Regions from separate parts of the Sporosarcina sp. GW1-11 genome, predicted to be linked through region 2. Evidence: riboswitches for the same ligand, from Rfam matches in the RefSeq annotation. Region 2 holds a riboswitch; the other holds the start of a gene.
What was found. Region 2 has a riboswitch for S-adenosylmethionine ahead of ORD22_RS12555 (methionine ABC transporter ATP-binding protein). Riboswitches for the same ligand answer to the same signal wherever they lie in the genome.
Positions count from the first base shown of each region.

Region 1: linked by a shared signal. The riboswitch ahead of ORD22_RS03475 (bifunctional homocysteine S-methyltransferase/methylenetetrahydrofolate reductase) and the one ahead of ORD22_RS12555 (methionine ABC transporter ATP-binding protein) in region 2 are both predicted to bind S-adenosylmethionine.

Region 1 is NZ_JAPMIW010000003.1:78,838-87,137, reverse strand. It holds gene ORD22_RS03510 (ATP-dependent Clp protease ATP-binding subunit) at 1-167, opposite strand, end outside; gene mcsB (protein-arginine kinase McsB) at 352-1,440, opposite strand; gene ORD22_RS03500 (UvrB/UvrC motif-containing protein) at 1,430-1,993, opposite strand; gene ORD22_RS03495 (CtsR family transcriptional regulator) at 1,990-2,460, opposite strand; gene bioB (biotin synthase BioB) at 2,686-3,690, opposite strand; gene ORD22_RS03485 (biotin transporter BioY) at 3,687-4,286, opposite strand; gene ORD22_RS03480 (hypothetical protein) at 4,449-4,646, opposite strand; SAM riboswitch class I at 4,811-4,922, shown strand; gene ORD22_RS03475 (bifunctional homocysteine S-methyltransferase/methylenetetrahydrofolate reductase) at 5,052-6,911, shown strand; gene metH (methionine synthase) at 6,892-8,300, shown strand, end outside.
Region 2 is NZ_JAPMIW010000022.1:40,574-48,873, reverse strand. It holds gene ORD22_RS12565 (MetQ/NlpA family ABC transporter substrate-binding protein) at 1-746, opposite strand, end outside; gene ORD22_RS12560 (methionine ABC transporter permease) at 810-1,478, opposite strand; gene ORD22_RS12555 (methionine ABC transporter ATP-binding protein) at 1,471-2,496, opposite strand; SAM riboswitch class I at 2,603-2,708, opposite strand; gene ORD22_RS12550 (thioredoxin family protein) at 2,760-3,059, opposite strand; gene ORD22_RS12545 (toprim domain-containing protein) at 3,052-3,405, opposite strand; gene gcvH (glycine cleavage system protein GcvH) at 3,466-3,849, opposite strand; gene ORD22_RS12535 (arsenate reductase family protein) at 3,927-4,286, opposite strand; gene ORD22_RS12530 (acyl-CoA dehydrogenase family protein) at 4,605-6,377, opposite strand; gene ORD22_RS12525 (acetyl-CoA C-acetyltransferase) at 6,435-7,610, opposite strand; gene ORD22_RS12520 (3-hydroxyacyl-CoA dehydrogenase/enoyl-CoA hydratase family protein) at 7,638-8,300, opposite strand, start outside.

The sequences.
Region 1 (8,300 bases), on a different contig from region 2:
TTCACATTAATCGCTTCCAGTGCTTTCGCTGCAATTCCGCCACCTTCTCGGATTAACCCAAGCAAAATATGCTCCGTACCGATAGATTCATGTTTTAAGCGGATCGCCTCTTCTTGAGCAAGTTGTAAAACTTTTTGTGCACGTTGTGTAAATCGATTGAACATCATATCCATTCCCCTCTTTCCTTCATCAGTAGATATATTCTATGGTATGCCAATTGAAGCAACCTTGCTTTACTCCGCATTACTATACATATTCAAACTACTTCATAAAAAGCCATATCATTTGTATTGACTTTGACTATCTTTGATTAATTATAAATCTAAATTAAGGATCTTGCAAAAAGTTTGCTTATGACTCTTCAGGCGCATCCTCTTCAACTGTCGACTTCGCCATTAGAAGGCGATCACGGAATAATTGTGCGCGTAGAACGTCTCGTTGATCAGATGTTAATTCCGTCCCCTTGTAACGCTGAAGAAAACCCGGTTGCATAAAAATCATTAATTCATTTAAAATGGCCATGTCGATATTTTTGATGATACCTAAATCAATACCCAAACGAACGTCCGACAAACATCTAGCCGCTTCTGCTGAAGGAAGAATTCTTGCATGCGTAATCGTACCGAGGGATCTGAATAGACGATTTTCCAAATGCACTTCAGATTTTGCTAGAAGCAACTCACGCGATTTCTTCTCATGTGCAATCAAACGTTTCGTAATACTTTCTAAATCCTTCAAAATTTCTGATTCCGATTTACCTAGTGTAATTTGATTAGATATTTGATAAATATTACCGAGTGCTTCGCTACCTTCACCATAGCTTCCACGGACAACCATACCTAGCCGCGAGATTGCTGGAATGATACGCTCAATCTGCTTAGTGATGGTTAGCGCTGGCAAATGCATCATGACAGATGCCCGCATGCCCGTTCCTGTATTCGATGGGCAGCTAGTTAAATAACCAAATGTCTCATCGAATGCATACTCTAGATTACGTTCTAGTTCACTATCCACATGATCCGCTTGTTCGTATGCAGTATCGATTTGAAAGCCTGGATAAATACATTGAATGCGAATATGATCCTCTTCGTTCACCATAATGCTAATTGTCTCATCTTCAGATAATAGAACAGACCCATATCGATCAGGTTCAATCAACTGCGGACTTACTAGATGTTTTTCCACTAGAATTTGTCGCTCAAGGGATGATAAGTCCGCCATCGATATCCCCGCGAATTGGTGTTCTTCCATCGTTGCTACTGCTTGATCGACGGCTTCATTGACACGTTTAGCTTCTTCTTCAGAGGCGCAAATAGGGAATAGCCGATCTTGTAAGTTGCGCGCCAGACGGATTCTCGTGGATAGAACGATGTCTGAATGTTCACCTTTTGCGACCATCCAGCCAGCCAGTTCACGTTTGATGAATTTTTCAAATGACATCTTGATCATCACCTCCATCAGACAATTGCTGTTTGACTTGATTGGCTTCATCACGTAAAACCGCAGCTTCTTCAAAGCGTTCATTGTCTACTGCTTCCCGCATCTTTACTCGAATATCTTCCAGCTTCTTTTTCAAAGCAAAACGTTCGTTTAGAGAAACCGGTATCTTCCCACTGTGACTTGAGTTACCATTATGCAATTTAGCAAACACACGTGGTAATTGTTCACGAAACGTGTCATAGCAAGTCGCACAGCCAAATTTTCCGACGTCTAAAAAACGATGAAACGTCAGACCACAATTTGGACATTCCGGACCTGCGACTACTTCGTTCGGCTTTTGCCCCGATAACAGTTCCGTGCCGCCTAACCAGTGCGCTAAAAATTGTTGAATGGATAACGGTTCTTGATCTGGACTGAATGAAAATGTCTGAGAATAAAATGCACATTTATCACACAAATGCCTTTCGGTTACACCATTCATCGTCTCTTGTTTAAAGACTACAGTTGCAGGTCGTTCTTTGCAGTTTTCACAAAGCATCTGTATCCACCTCATTCTACTTCTTCGTATAGTAACGTAACTAACATGGCGCGAAGTATACGTGAACGCAATGCATCACGTTCCGGTAACATGTAGCGCAGTGTCGCACGACCAACCGCGGCTAGCATAAGTTTGGCTTCTCGCTCTGAAATTACTTCTTCTTGAATTAAACGATAGATTACATCTTCCGCCATAGTGGAGGACGCTTCTACTTCTAAGATGTCTAATGCTTGTTCTAGCAGATCCTTACGGGAGTTCGTCTGCACACGATAAATCCGAATGTAGCCTCCACCTCCACGTTTCGATTCGACTGCATAGCCTCTTTCGACCGTGAAGCGTGTTTTAATTACATAGTTTATTTGCGAAGGAACGCATTGAAACCTCTCGGCAATTTCATTCCGTTTGATCTCAATAGAAGCACTATCTTCCTTTTCGATAATCGACTTCAAATACCCTTCTATAATGTCAGAAATATTCCGCATCTCGTCACCTCGTTTCTGCTCATTTCTTGGTTGACTTTGACTATCTTTGACTTGATTGTATCGCAGAAATTAGGCTGGATGCAATTCTTTTGATTGGCGGCGTATGCTTTTTATTTCAAATTTATAGCGATAGGCTGTCTCTATTCATAGACGATTATTCATAGAGTCCCGATCTTTTTAAACATACTAAAAAACCACGTATGGATTTACGTGGTTTTTTGTATTTTATATAGTAACTGGTTCTTTTTTCAATGGTTCTAAATCTACTTCGAAGCCCATGTCTTCTAGCATTTTTCGATCTTGATCATTTTCTTGACCGGCTGTTGTCAAGTAGTCACCGATGAAGATGGAGTTTGCTGCGTATAGGCCAAGTGGCTGTAGACTGCGAAGGTTAACTTCGCGTCCGCCTGAAATACGGATTTCTTTTGTTGGATTGATATAACGGAATAAGCAAAGCACTTTTAAGCAATAGCGCGGATCTAACTCAGATGTACCTTCTAACGGCGTACCATCTACAGCATGTAAGAAGTTTACTGGAATAGAGTCTGCATCAAGAACGCGTAAACTATGCGCCATGGAAATTACGTCTTCTTTTGTTTCACGCATACCAACGATCACGCCTGAGCATGGTGAAATCCCTGCTTCTTTTGCATGTCCTACTGTATTTACACGATCATCATACGTATGTGATGTTGTGATGCTTTCATGGTGCGCTGCAGAAGTATTCAAGTTGTGGTTATAACGATCCACGCCCGCTTCCTTCAATCGAACGGCTTGCTCGGGCTTCAAGATACCGAGGCATGCACAGACAGTCATCCCTTGATGCTTTTCTTTGATCTGCTTAACGGAATCAATTACGATTTCAAGTTCACTGTCGCGAGGTCCACGTCCACTAGCTACGATACAATACGTACCAGCTTTATTAGCGGCTGCGCGTTCTGCACCTTCTAAGATTTCTTCCGCTTTCATCATCGCATACTTTTCAACAGGCGCTTTTGAAACGATAGATTGTGCACAGTACCCACAATTCTCCGGGCATAGTCCTGATTTTGTATTGATAATCATATTTAGTTTTACTTTATTTCCATAGTAATGAGAACGAATCGAATAGGTCGCGTGAAGTAGCAACAATAAATCTTCGTCTGGACTGTTCAATATAGAGAGCGCTTCTGCGTCTGTAAGAATATGTCCTTGCAATACTTTGTCTGCCAACAGCTGATAATTTGTCAAAATGTACGCCTCACCTTCAAGTGTTTTGAAATTCTAAAAGCAAAGATTCCTGCGAGTACCGCTAATACAATATCTTTTGGCAGTGGCGGAACCATCCAAAGCCAAGCAACTTTATACGTAAATGCATCTGGTGCAGCAGCCCACATTTTATAGGCAAAATACATCCAGTTCGTACCAAGTAAGTAGTTAACTGAAGTTGCTACAAGAGATGCAATAATGAATGCGGATAATGTTCGTTTCCGCTCGACTATTTTACCTGCTATGTAGGCGATTAAGATAAAGGTAAGAATGAAGCCAAATGTCGGGCTCAGTATTTGTCCAAAGCCGCCTGAAAATTTAGCGAATACAGGTGCCCCTGCAAGACCAATCAACATATAGACGGTCATAGATAATGCACCTAGTCGACTACCTAATAACAATCCTGACAATATGGCAAAGAATGTTTGTAATGTAATCGGTACTCCCCCGACCACCAAAAATGGAACGAATGAAGTAATATTCGCTCCAATCATCATTAGCGCTGCGAACATTCCACTATATACAATAGTTAATGCACTGAACTTACTTTGGGAACGCCCTTCTGTTACTGTTGCCATCATTCCACCTCTTCATATTTTAGTTACTATAAAAATGATAATGGTTTACACATATTGTGTCAACAACTTTAAGAATCTAGTTAACAAAAGAAAAAAGCTGTAGCCAAACTCCTTTTCGTGAGTTTAGCTACAGCTTAGGCTGTCGATATACTTTTTGTCAGCTTACTTCTTTTTATCAATTTTCTCTTCTTTTTCTTTCCGGAATAACACAAAAGCAATTAAACCACTAAATACGGCTGCACCAAATGTTATATAGACACGTGAATCATAGGGTACTTCTTCATAACTATTACCTAGCATAATCCAAGCAAGCGTACCTACTAAGAAGGCAATCGGAATAGAGTATTTAAAAAATTGCATAATCCCTCACCTTTTCAAGTTAGTCCTTTAATTTTATCATATTCCTCCAGTTTTCTCTATGCGACGAGCTCCCTTTATCAACTTCACTAAACATTCACTTGACGATAACTAACAAACTCGCTATGCTATGCTTAGAATAATCGAAATAATTTAATAAGAATCATATCTTATCAAGAGAAGCTGAGGGACTGGCCCGTCGACGCTTCAGCAACCAGCCATTATAGGCAAGGTGCTACTTCCAGCGGTTTGTCCTAGCGGCAAACTGACAGATGAGAGGGATCTAGTCATTGTGATTACAAAGCCTTCTTTTTACTTGAAGGCTTTTTTTGATTAGTAAAAAGGTGAAATGTCTAGACGTTCTGACACATGTAGATAGATTATTAAAGTAAAAGGGGAGACTTGACTATGTCATTGCTAAAGAAACTTCAAACAAATGTCTTAACAGCGGATGGGGCAATGGGAACGATATTGTATTCATACGGTATAGATTATTGTTATGAGGAATTAAACGTAGAGAAACCTGAAATAATAGAGAAAATCCACCAAGATTACATTACTGCAGGGGCAGATATAATCCAAACGAACACATACAGTGCCAATGCGGTGAAGTTAGCTCGTTACGGATTGGAAAGTCGAGTTACAGAATTTAACAAAGCGGCGATTCAAATTGCCAAACGCGCAGCAGCACCAGGAGGTCAGTTTGTGCTTGGGACGATTGGTGGTTTGCGTGGGATTAGAAAAAGCGATGCCTCATTAGATGAAATCCAGAAAGTTGTGCTTGAACAAGCGAACGCATTACTGACTGGTGATCCGGATGGCTTATTGTTAGAAACCTATTATGATTTTGAAGAACTTTCATCCGTCGTCACCACTTTGCGCCAAATCACAGATGTTCCGTTAATTGCGCAAGTTTCAATGCATGACCCTGGTGTGCTGCAAAATGGCCTTTCATTAAACGATGCACTACATCAGTTAGAATCACTAGGCGCTGACATTGTCGGAGTGAATTGCCGCTTAGGGCCTTACCATACAATTCAAGCATTCGAAAACGTTACATTGCCGGATAAGGCATTTTTATCAGCTTTCCCTAACGCTAGCTTGCTAGACGTAGAAGATGGTCGTATCGTCTATGAATCAGAAGCTGAGTATTTCGGTCGCGCTGCTGTATTGCTACGTGATCAAGGCGTTCGATTAATCGGTGGATGTTGCGGAACAACACCTAAACATATAAAAGCAGCTAAAACACGCTTGGAAGGGTTAGCTCCTGTTACCGAGAAAGTTGTAGCACCTGCAAAACCAATTATTATTCAAGAAGCAGGTCCTGTTAAACATCAGCCACTTCACGAAAAAGCGAAGACAGAACGTACTGTCATCGTTGAACTGGATACGCCACGTCATTTAGAAACTGAAGATTACATTAAAGGTGCAAACCTCTTATATGATGCAGGTGTAGATGCTATCACTATGGCGGATAACTCATTAGCATCACCACGAATCAGTAATATGGCGATGGGTTCTATCATTAAGATGCAACACAATATCCGTCCCCTTGTTCACTTGACGTGTCGTGACCATAACTTAATCGGTTTACAGTCACATTTGATGGGACTTGATGCACTAGGCATACATGACATTCTCGCAGTAACGGGTGACCCGACAAAAGTAGGCGACTTCCCTGGTGCGACAAGTGTCTATGACGTCTCGAGTATGGAACTATTGCAACTGATTAAGCAGTTGAATGAAGGAATTTCATTCTCTGGTAAACCATTGCGTAAAAAAACAAACTTCTCTGTTTCTGCAGCTTTCAATCCAAATGTACGCGTAATTGATCGTGCAGTGCAGCGGCTTGAGAAGAAAATTGAAGCAGGTGCGGATTATTTCATTACCCAGCCTGTTTATACAAAAGAAAAGATCATTGACGTGTACGAAGCTACGAAGCATTTAGATACTCCGATTTTCATCGGGATCATGCCGTTGACGAATATTCGTAATGCCGAGTTCTTACATCACGAAGTTCCAGGGATTAAACTATCCGAGGATGTGCTGGAAAGAATGCGCGAATGTGGAGATGATCGAGGGCAATCCACCGCAACAGGTATTGATATTGCAAAAGAGCTTATCGATACAGCTGCGAAATACTTTAATGGAATCTATTTGATCACTCCATTCCTTCGTTACGACATGACACTTGAATTATATGAGTATATTAAGCACTTAGATGAACAGAAGGAGAGGGAATTAAAACATGCAGAAACATCCTATTGAAGAGCAACTAGAGAAACGAATCCTTATCATTGATGGTGCGATGGGGACGATGCTGCAGGCAGAAGATCTCTCTACTAAAGATTTCGGCGGCGAAGAATATGATGGCTGTAACGAATACTTAAGTGTTTTACGTCCTGACATTTTGGAAAGAATTCATGATGAATACTTGGAAGCAGGGGCCGATATTATTTGTACGAATACTTTCGGTGGTACTCCCCTTGTGTTAAATGAATTCTCCCTCGGCCATCGTGCAGATGAGATCAACACGAAATCCGTTGAAATTGCAAAAAAAAGTGCTGAAAAGTATTCGACTCCTGAATGGCCTCGTTTTGTAGCTGGTGCGATTGGGCCGACAACTAAGACGCTTTCCGTTACAGGCGGTATTACATTCGACGAATTATCCAATGACTTCTACGTACAAGCAAAAGCACTAGTAGCCGCAGGAAGCGACTTAATCTTAATGGAAACAAGTCAAGATATGCTGAATGTTAAAGCAGGCACAATCGGAATTAAAAAAGCATTTGAAGAACTCGGACGCGAAGTACCTATTATGATTTCAGGTACGATTGAACCGATGGGTACAACGCTTGCTGGTCAAAGTATTGAAGCATTTTATATTTCCATTGAACACGTTAACCCCCTTTCTGTCGGTTTAAACTGTGCGACTGGTCCTGAATTCATGACAGACCACCTACGTTCACTTTCAGATTTGGCAACTAGCTATGTTACGTGTTATCCGAACGCTGGACTTCCCGACGAGGAAGGTCATTACCACGAATCTCCTGAATCTCTATCTAAGAAGCTTGAAGGCTTTGCTGATAAAGGTTGGTTAAATATGGTTGGCGGCTGTTGTGGTACGACTCCTGATCATATCCGTGCAATACGGGAAGCTGTAAAAGATAAAGCCCCTCGTCAAATGCCAGAAGAACCACACGGGCATGCCATATCTGGTATCGAACCTTTACTTTACGATGATACATTACGACCACTACTGATCGGTGAACGGACAAATGTTATCGGTTCACGAAAGTTTAAGCAGTTAATCGTTGACGAAAAGTTTGAAGAAGCCTCTGAAATCGCACGAGCTCAAGTAAGGCGTGGCGCGCATGTACTGGATATTTGCTTAGCGAACCCAGACCGTGATGAGCTGTATGACATGACACGATTCATGAAGGAAGTTGTTAAAAAGGTTAAAGTTCCTTTAGTAATTGACTCCACTGATGAAAATGTCATTGCAGAAGCATTGAAGTTTTCTCAAGGGAAAGCAATCATTAACTCGATCAACTTAGAAGATGGAGAAGAACGTTTTGACGCTGTATTACCACTCGTGAAAAAGTATGGAGCGGCTGTAGTTGTTGGTACAATCGATGAAATCGGGATGGCTGTCAC
Region 2 (8,300 bases):
CCACTCTTCACTGCAATTACATTTACATATGGGGATTCTTTATCTTCTAATGCAATAGAATCTTCCATTGGATTCAAGCCAGCATCAATTGCAAAGTTAGAGTTGATCAATAGCGCATCACCCTCGTCATTTTTATACAACTGAGGCATTAACGCTGCTTCGTAGTTCGCATCAAACTTCAAGTTCTTTGGATTTTCTACGATATCATCCACTTCTGCTTTCACCTTTTCCACGCCATCAGCAAGCTTAATCAAGCCTTTCGCTTCAAGCATAGCAAGTACACGGCCGTGATCCGCCACAGAGTTACTGATTAAAATTGTTGCGCCTTCAGGAAGTTCTTCCAATGAATCATATTTCTTAGAGTAAACACCGATTGGCTCGATATGGATTGCTCCTGCATTGACAAAATCATAACCGAAATCTGCAATTTGACTCTCTAAGTAAGGTATATGTTGGAAGTAGTTTGCATCTAGTGTACCTGCATCCAAATCTTTGTTTGGTAATACATAGTCCGTGTAGTCTTCAATCTTCAAATCAAAGCCTTTTTCAGCTAATAACGGCTTTGCTTGTTCCAAAATCACTGCGTGTGGTGTGTTAGATGCACCGATTGTCAATGTCGTTTTCTCGTCTTTTCCTGCATCACCATCTGCCGCCCCATTGTCCTTGTTGCTATCGTCTTTCGATCCGCATGCTGCAAGTGCAAGCACAAGAACTGTTGCGAATAAACCGAATAAAAACTTCTTCATGTCACATTTCTCCCTTTCCATAATGGAATATTTTATGGTTAACAGGTTTCCCTGAAAATCCTTTTATCGCTTGTCCAAACGTTTAACTAGTAAATCACCAATAAACTGAATGATAAATACGATGATCAACACTAAGATCGTCGCCATCAACGTAACATCTTCTCGACTGCGCTGGAAACCTTCAAGATACGCGAGCGTCCCAAGTCCCCCCGCACCGATAACTCCAGCCATAGCCGTATAGCCCACCAATGCAATCGACGTCACTGTAATACCAGACACCAATGCCGGCATCGATTCGGGTAGCAATACTTTGAAAATAATTGTGGACGTACGCGCACCCATCGAACGTGCTGCTTCAATGACACCTTTGTCAATTTCTTGTAACGCAATCAGCACCATACGCCCATAAAACGGAGCCGCACCAATGATTAGCGCAGGCAACGCAGCATTGGGTCCACGCATACTGCCGAACATAATATTCGTCAACGGTATCAATAAAATAATCAAAATAATAAATGGAATAGAACGGAAGATATTCACAAACGCACCCGTAAAGACATGAGTTATTTTATTCGCCCATAACTGACCGGGACTTGTTAAAAACAACAATAAACCAAGTGCAATACCAAAGACGAATGTGAAGAACGTTGAATAGGCTGACATATAAAGCGTTTCACCTGTAGCTGTCCACATCTTTTCCCAGTTCACGTTCGGGAACCACTGCTCAATCATTCATCAGCACCTCCGTCTTTACTTCATTGGAATGAAGGAAAGCAACGGCTTCTTCAATAACCGCCACATCCCCTACCAGTTGCAAAACCAGTGTGCCGTATGCGCCGTCGCGCGTAGTCGAGATATTCCCTTGCACGATATTGACATCGATTGGGAATTTACGGATTAATTCTGCAAGCACGGGCTGCTCTGTACGTTCGCCGATGAACGCCAACTTAACCAACTTTCCTTGCGGTGCTTCATCCCGTAAATGCGCTATCGCCGCGTCGGTGTCAGCTGTATCCGTCACCTGTGAAATGAAACGCTTCGTAATGTCAGCTTGTGGAGATTGGAAGACATCGAGTACGTTGCCCATTTCCACGACTTTCCCCGCCTCCATGACTGCCACACGATGGCAAATCTTTCGAATGACATGCATTTCATGCGTAATAAGCACAATCGTTAAGCCAAGACGTTCATTAATATCCGTCAATAAATCGAGAATTGCATTTGTTGTCTCGGGATCAAGTGCAGAAGTCGCTTCATCACAAAGTAATACTTCTGGGTCATTCGCAAGCGCGCGGGCAATGCCGACACGTTGTTTCTGGCCACCTGATAACTGCGCTGGATAGGATTTCTCACGACCAGTTAAGCCGACTAGATCAATTAGTTCCTTCACTTTACGTTTACGTTCGGACTTTTTCACGCCTGCAATTTCTAGCGGGAATGCAATATTTTCTTCCACTGTGCGTGACCATAGTAAATTAAAGTGTTGGAAAATCATACTGATCTTCTGGCGTGCATTACGCAGACCGGATCCCGATAGCGTCGTCATTTCTTGCCCATGAATCATAATGCTACCGGATGTTGGTTGCTCAAGACCGTTTAATAATCGAATGAGCGTGCTTTTTCCTGCACCACTGTACCCGATGATGCCGAAAATTTCTCCTTCTTTGATGGCTACTGTCACATCATCTACTGCGACAATTTCTGAACCGTTCAATTGGAATTTCTTATGAACGTTTGTTAGTTGAATCATTTTCTGCACCGCCTTTTCAAATCCATTTCGTTTTGGTCATAAAAAAGACCCTTCCGCAGTCGAGCAGAAAGGTCAAACGTATCGAAATATATGTACGTTTACATTTCTCTCATCTGTCAAAGCTTGTTGCTTTGAGTGAATTGGCACCATTTCACGTATGTGACGGTTGCCGGGCTTCGTAGGGCACTTCCCTCCACCGCTCGTTATAAGAGTTTCGATATTCAGTTGAATGTACTACTTATACCATACTTCGGAATCTATTGTCAACTGAGCTTCTCTAGTAGATAGGGTACGGATTGGAAAGCGTAAATTTTTTCCATTGGTTTCCCTTTGCGGTGAATGAGCAAACATGGGACACTTTCTATTTCATGATCAATTGCTACTTCTTGGACGTAATTCAAGTCTGCTTTTCCAACGGGTAAGTCAGGACGCATAGCCTCGATGACTGTTAGCATTTTTGTTGCGACGTTGCATGTACCGCACATTGGAGTATATAGATAAAAAGCGGCAAGTGGTTCTGCCGCTTGTTCGCGTTTCCACATTTCATTTGTCCAGTTATTCATTAATTCCACCTGCCAGATACTTAGGATGTACTTTGAAATTGGCGGCAATTAGCACACCTGCCAAAACTTTATTCGGTGTTTTTTCGACTTGACGGTATAAGCGATCCGTATATAAGTGCTTTGCTTCAGGATAGAGCTGCTTAAACAGCTTGCGAATGGAATCGCCCGAAGCATCGGCATCCATAAAAACGAAAAGGTCTTGGTTCTCATATGGTTCTAGTAACTCTTCGATATGGTAAGGGCTGATTGTGCCATTTGTACAGATGATTTCTACCGGCTCCGCAAGAATGGGTAATAGTCGTTTGCGGTCGGAACCACCTTCCACAATGAGTACTTTCGGATCCATCCAGTGTCCTCCTAGAGTGTAAAAAAAGCGCTGGAACATCCCAGCGCTCTTCCTGTTTTCTTATTCGCCAGCTGTCATTTCTTCGTATTGCTCCGCAGTCATCAATTCATCCAATTCAGCTTTGTTTTCGATTTCCACGACGATCATCCAAGCTTTTTCGTATGGAGATTCGTTTACTAATTCTGGGCTATCTTCTAGCTCTTCGTTCACTTCAACAACTTTACCAGTTAATGGAGCGTACAATTCAGAAACAGTTTTCACTGATTCAACGCTACCGAAAGGCTCATCTGATTTCAATTGGTCGCCCACTTGTGGCAGTTCAACGAATACGATATCCCCTAGCTCAGACTGTGCGAAATGTGTGATCCCGATACGATACTTACCGTCTTCTTCTTTTACCCATTCGTGTTCTTCTGAATAACGCAATTCTTTTGGTGTGCTCATGTCGTTACCTCCAAAAATATAATAGTTTATCTTAATTCAGTTTGCCATAGTTCTAATTGAAAGACAAGAATCTATGTTCACGCCTGCCAAGTTTGTGCGAATGTTTCTTCATTAAAGCCAACTGTGACACGTTGTCCGTCTGATACGATTGGACGTTTGATAAGCATTCCGTCAGATGCGAGCAATGTGATCTTTTCGTCATCAGTCATTTCAGGTAGTTTGTCCTTTAGCTGAAGTTCGCGATATTTCATGCCGCTCGTGTTGAAGAATTTTTTCAGTTCGAGTCCGGAGTTTTTAATCATCATACGCAACTCTTCTTCGCTCGGCGGTTGTTCGGCGATGTTTACTTCTTCGAATGAAAGCTCCTCGTTCTCTAGCCACTTCTTTGCTTTGCGGCATGTACTACATTTCGGGTAGCCGTAGTATGTAATGATCATAATCGTCATTCCCCCTTTTTTTCAGTATAGCAAACAACTTGATGTGGAAGCTAATTCTATGAGCGCGGGACCGGGGGCTATGAGCGGCACAACCTAGTCTATGAGCGCGGGACCGGGGGCTATGAGCGGCACAGCCTAGTCTATGAGCGCGGGACCGGGGGCTATGAGCGGCACATCTATGTCTATGAGCGCGGGACTGGGGGCTATGAGCGGCACGTCCTAGGCTATGAGCGCGGGACATCATTCGCCCTAGAAATGTACGTATTCAATCACAAAAACACCCCAAACAAACTGGGGCGTTTCTGCAATCGTTATTTATCAAACAATATACTTTTCAGCTTCAATTAGCTTAACGGATGCTTCGCGCTTCTTCGCAATTACGTTGTATGGATTATTACGAGTTAGCTTACGCAATGCGGAGATCATCATGCGCTGGTTGTCACCGTCTACTGCTGCAAGCAATGTCTCTTTTGCTGCGGATTCGATGCGTCCGAACGCTTCCTGACAGAAGATTTGTGTATAAAGAAGCTTCTGATTCTCTTTTTCTTCGCCATTCTTGTTAATCGCCTTTTCCGTACGAAGCACTGCAGACTCCATACCAAAGATGTCGCTTGCGATGTCTGCAATGTTAACGAGGATTTCCTGCTCCTGATCTAGTTTCGTGCCGTAGCGCTGTGCTGCAAGTCCAGCAGCCAAGATACCGATTTTCTTCGCATTTTTCACAAGCACTTTCTCCTGCGCCAATGCTTCATCGCCCACTTCTTCCGGCATCATCATCAACAGTTCTTCCTGCAACCCTTGCGCTTGTTGAAGCAATGGCAATTCGCCTTTCATTGCTTTCTTGAGGAATGTACCAGGAACGATCATACGGTTGATTTCATTCGTACCTTCGAAAATACGGTTGATACGCGAATCGCGGTAGATACGCTCTACCTCGTACTCTGCCATGAAGCCGTAACCACCATGGATTTGAACTGCTTCATCAGAAATATAATCCAATACTTCAGAACCTACTACTTTATTAATAGAACATTCAATTGCATATTCAGCAATCGACGCTGCCACTTTTGCACCGTCTTTTTGCTCCTCAGGGCTCATTGCGGCGTTACGCTCTTCAAAGTAACCAACTGTACGGTAGATCAAACTTTCAGTTGCATACAACATAGAAGCCATTGTACCGAACTTTTCTTTTGTCAGGTTGAATGACGAAATAGGTGTGTCGAACTGCTTCCGTTGATTGGCATACTTGATAGCCAGTTCAAGCGCACGCTTAGATCCGCCGACTGTACCTACTCCAAGCTTATAACGACCGATGTTTAAAATGTTGAAGGCAATAATATGTCCACGGCCAATTTCACCTAATACGTTTTCAACAGGTACTTCTGCATCTTCCAAGATTAATGTCCGCGTAGAAGATGATTTGATACCCATTTTCTTCTCCTCTGGTCCTACAGAAACGCCTGGATACTCTCTCTCTACGATAAATGCAGTAAATTTGTCGCCATCGACTTTTGCATAGACTACGAAAACGTCAGCAAATGCCGAGTTGGTGATCCACTGCTTTTCGCCGTTTAGTACATAGTGCGTACCTTCCGCGTTTAGTTTCGCAGTCGTTTTCGCGCCTAATGCATCTGATCCTGAGCTTGGCTCTGTCAAAGCGTAAGCGGAAATCTTATTACCACTTGCAGAGTTTGGTAAGTATTTTTTCTTCTGGTCGTCAGTGCCAAATAACACGATTGGCAATGTACCGATTCCTACGTGGGCACCGTGAGTAATTGAGAATCCACCGGCGACGGATAGTTTTTCAGCAATTAATGCAGAAGATACTTTATCCAGTCCAAGCCCTTCATACTCTTCAGGAATATCTGCTGCAAGTAGACCGAGATCTCCTGCTTTTTTCAATAATTTCACAGAATGCTCGAACTCATGATTTTCTAGCTTATCCACTAACGGCAAAACATCATTTTTGACGTATTCCTCGGTTGTTTTGGCAATCATTTTCTGTTCATCTGTGAAATCCTCTGGTGTGAATACGCGTGATGCGTCCATTTCCTCAGTTAAAAATGCTCCACCTTTTACGAATTCTGTCATAGTGTTTCCCTCCATTGCTTTTGTCGTATAACTTCACCTTGTTCGAAACGTATTTATTTACAAGACTTCAAATACTCCTGCTGCTCCCATTCCGCCACCGATACACATCGTCACGACACCGAACTTTTTACCTTGGCGTTTCAATTCGTGAATTAACTTCAATGTTAATACCGTTCCAGTTGCCCCTAGTGGGTGACCCATTGCGATTGCTCCCCCGTTGACGTTCACTTTTCTCATATCCAGACCAAGTTCACGAATAACTGCGAGTGATTGCGACGCGAATGCTTCATTGAGCTCCCATAGATCAATGTCCTCGATCGACAATCCCGCTAGTTTCAATGCTTTAGGCACTGCTTCAACTGGTCCAATTCCCATAATTTCCGGTGGGACACCGCCTACTGCGAATGAACGGAATTTCGCCAATGGTTTCAATCCGTGCTGTTTAGCAACTTCTGAATCCATTACTAAGACCATCCCTGCTCCGTCAGATGTTTGTGAAGCGTTACCCGCTGTGACGGAACCTTTCGCTGCGAATGCTGGACGTAATTTTCCAAGCACTTCCATCGTCGTGCCAGGACGAACACCTTCATCCATTGCGAATAACACATTCTTTTCCTGATACTTTCCTCGTTCATCAACAAAACGTTTAGTCACTTCAACCGGTACGATTTCGTCGACAAACTTACCTTCTTTAATGGCTGCTTCTGCACGTTTATGTGATTCCACCGCGAATGCATCTTGATCTTCACGGGAAATACCATATTTTTGCGCCACTTGCTCCGCTGTATGCCCCATTCCCATATAGTATTCAGGTGCTTCTTCCGCTAGTTTGAAGTTTGGCCGAATCGTATTACCCATCATCGGGACCATACTCATCGACTCGACGCCGCCAGCTAAAATCGCTTCTGAATGTCCGAGCATAATGCGTTCTGCCGCATATGCAATCGACTGCAAGCCTGATGAACAAAAACGGTTAATCGTCACTGCGGGTGTCGTATCAGGTAATCCCGCAAGTGCTCCGATATTACGCGCCACGTTCATGCCTTGTTCTGCTTCAGGCATCGCACAGCCAATGATTACATCATCAATCGGACCATCATAATTCCCTGCACGCTTCAATGTTTCCTTTATCGTCAACGCCCCGAGATCATCTGGACGGACAGTTGCCAAAGAACCTTTTCTTGCTTTTCCAATCGGTGTTCGAGCACCGGCTACAATTACTGCTTCGCGCATGCTGTTTCCTCCTTTATCTATCCATCATCAGTTACGTAACGGTTTGCCCTTCACAAGCATATGCTGCATACGCTGGAGTGATTTCGGCTCTGCCACTAGGCTCAAAAATGCTTCGCGTTCTAGATCCAGTAAGTACTGCTCGTCGACACGTGTACCATACGGAACCTTACCTCCAGCAATCACGTACGCTAGCTTCTTCGCGATTTTCAGATCATGATCGCTAATGAAGCCGGAAATATGCATACCTTCCGCAGCCAACAATAATGTCGCATAACCTGAATCGCCTGTCACTGGAACTTTCGCTCTCTTTGGTGCCACGTAGCCAGCCTCATATAAAGCAAGAGCCGCTCGTTTTGCATCGTAAATCTGATGATCGGAATTAACACTCACGCCGTCCGCAAAGTCTAAGAAATTATTTTCTTTCGCTTCATCAGCCGATGTCGAGACTTTCGCCATCGCAATTGATTCGAATACTTTATTCGCAATATGTTGGTAGTCCGTTGGCACACCGTTCGGCAAACCTTTTAGATGCTTCTGATATAAATTGACGTTACCGCCCCCACCAGGAATTAATCCAACCCCTACTTCAACTAAGCCCATATACGTTTCCATCGATGCTTGAATATGTGCAGCTGGCAAACAAACTTCTGCTCCGCCGCCAAGTGTCATTTGGAATGGTGCCGCAACGAC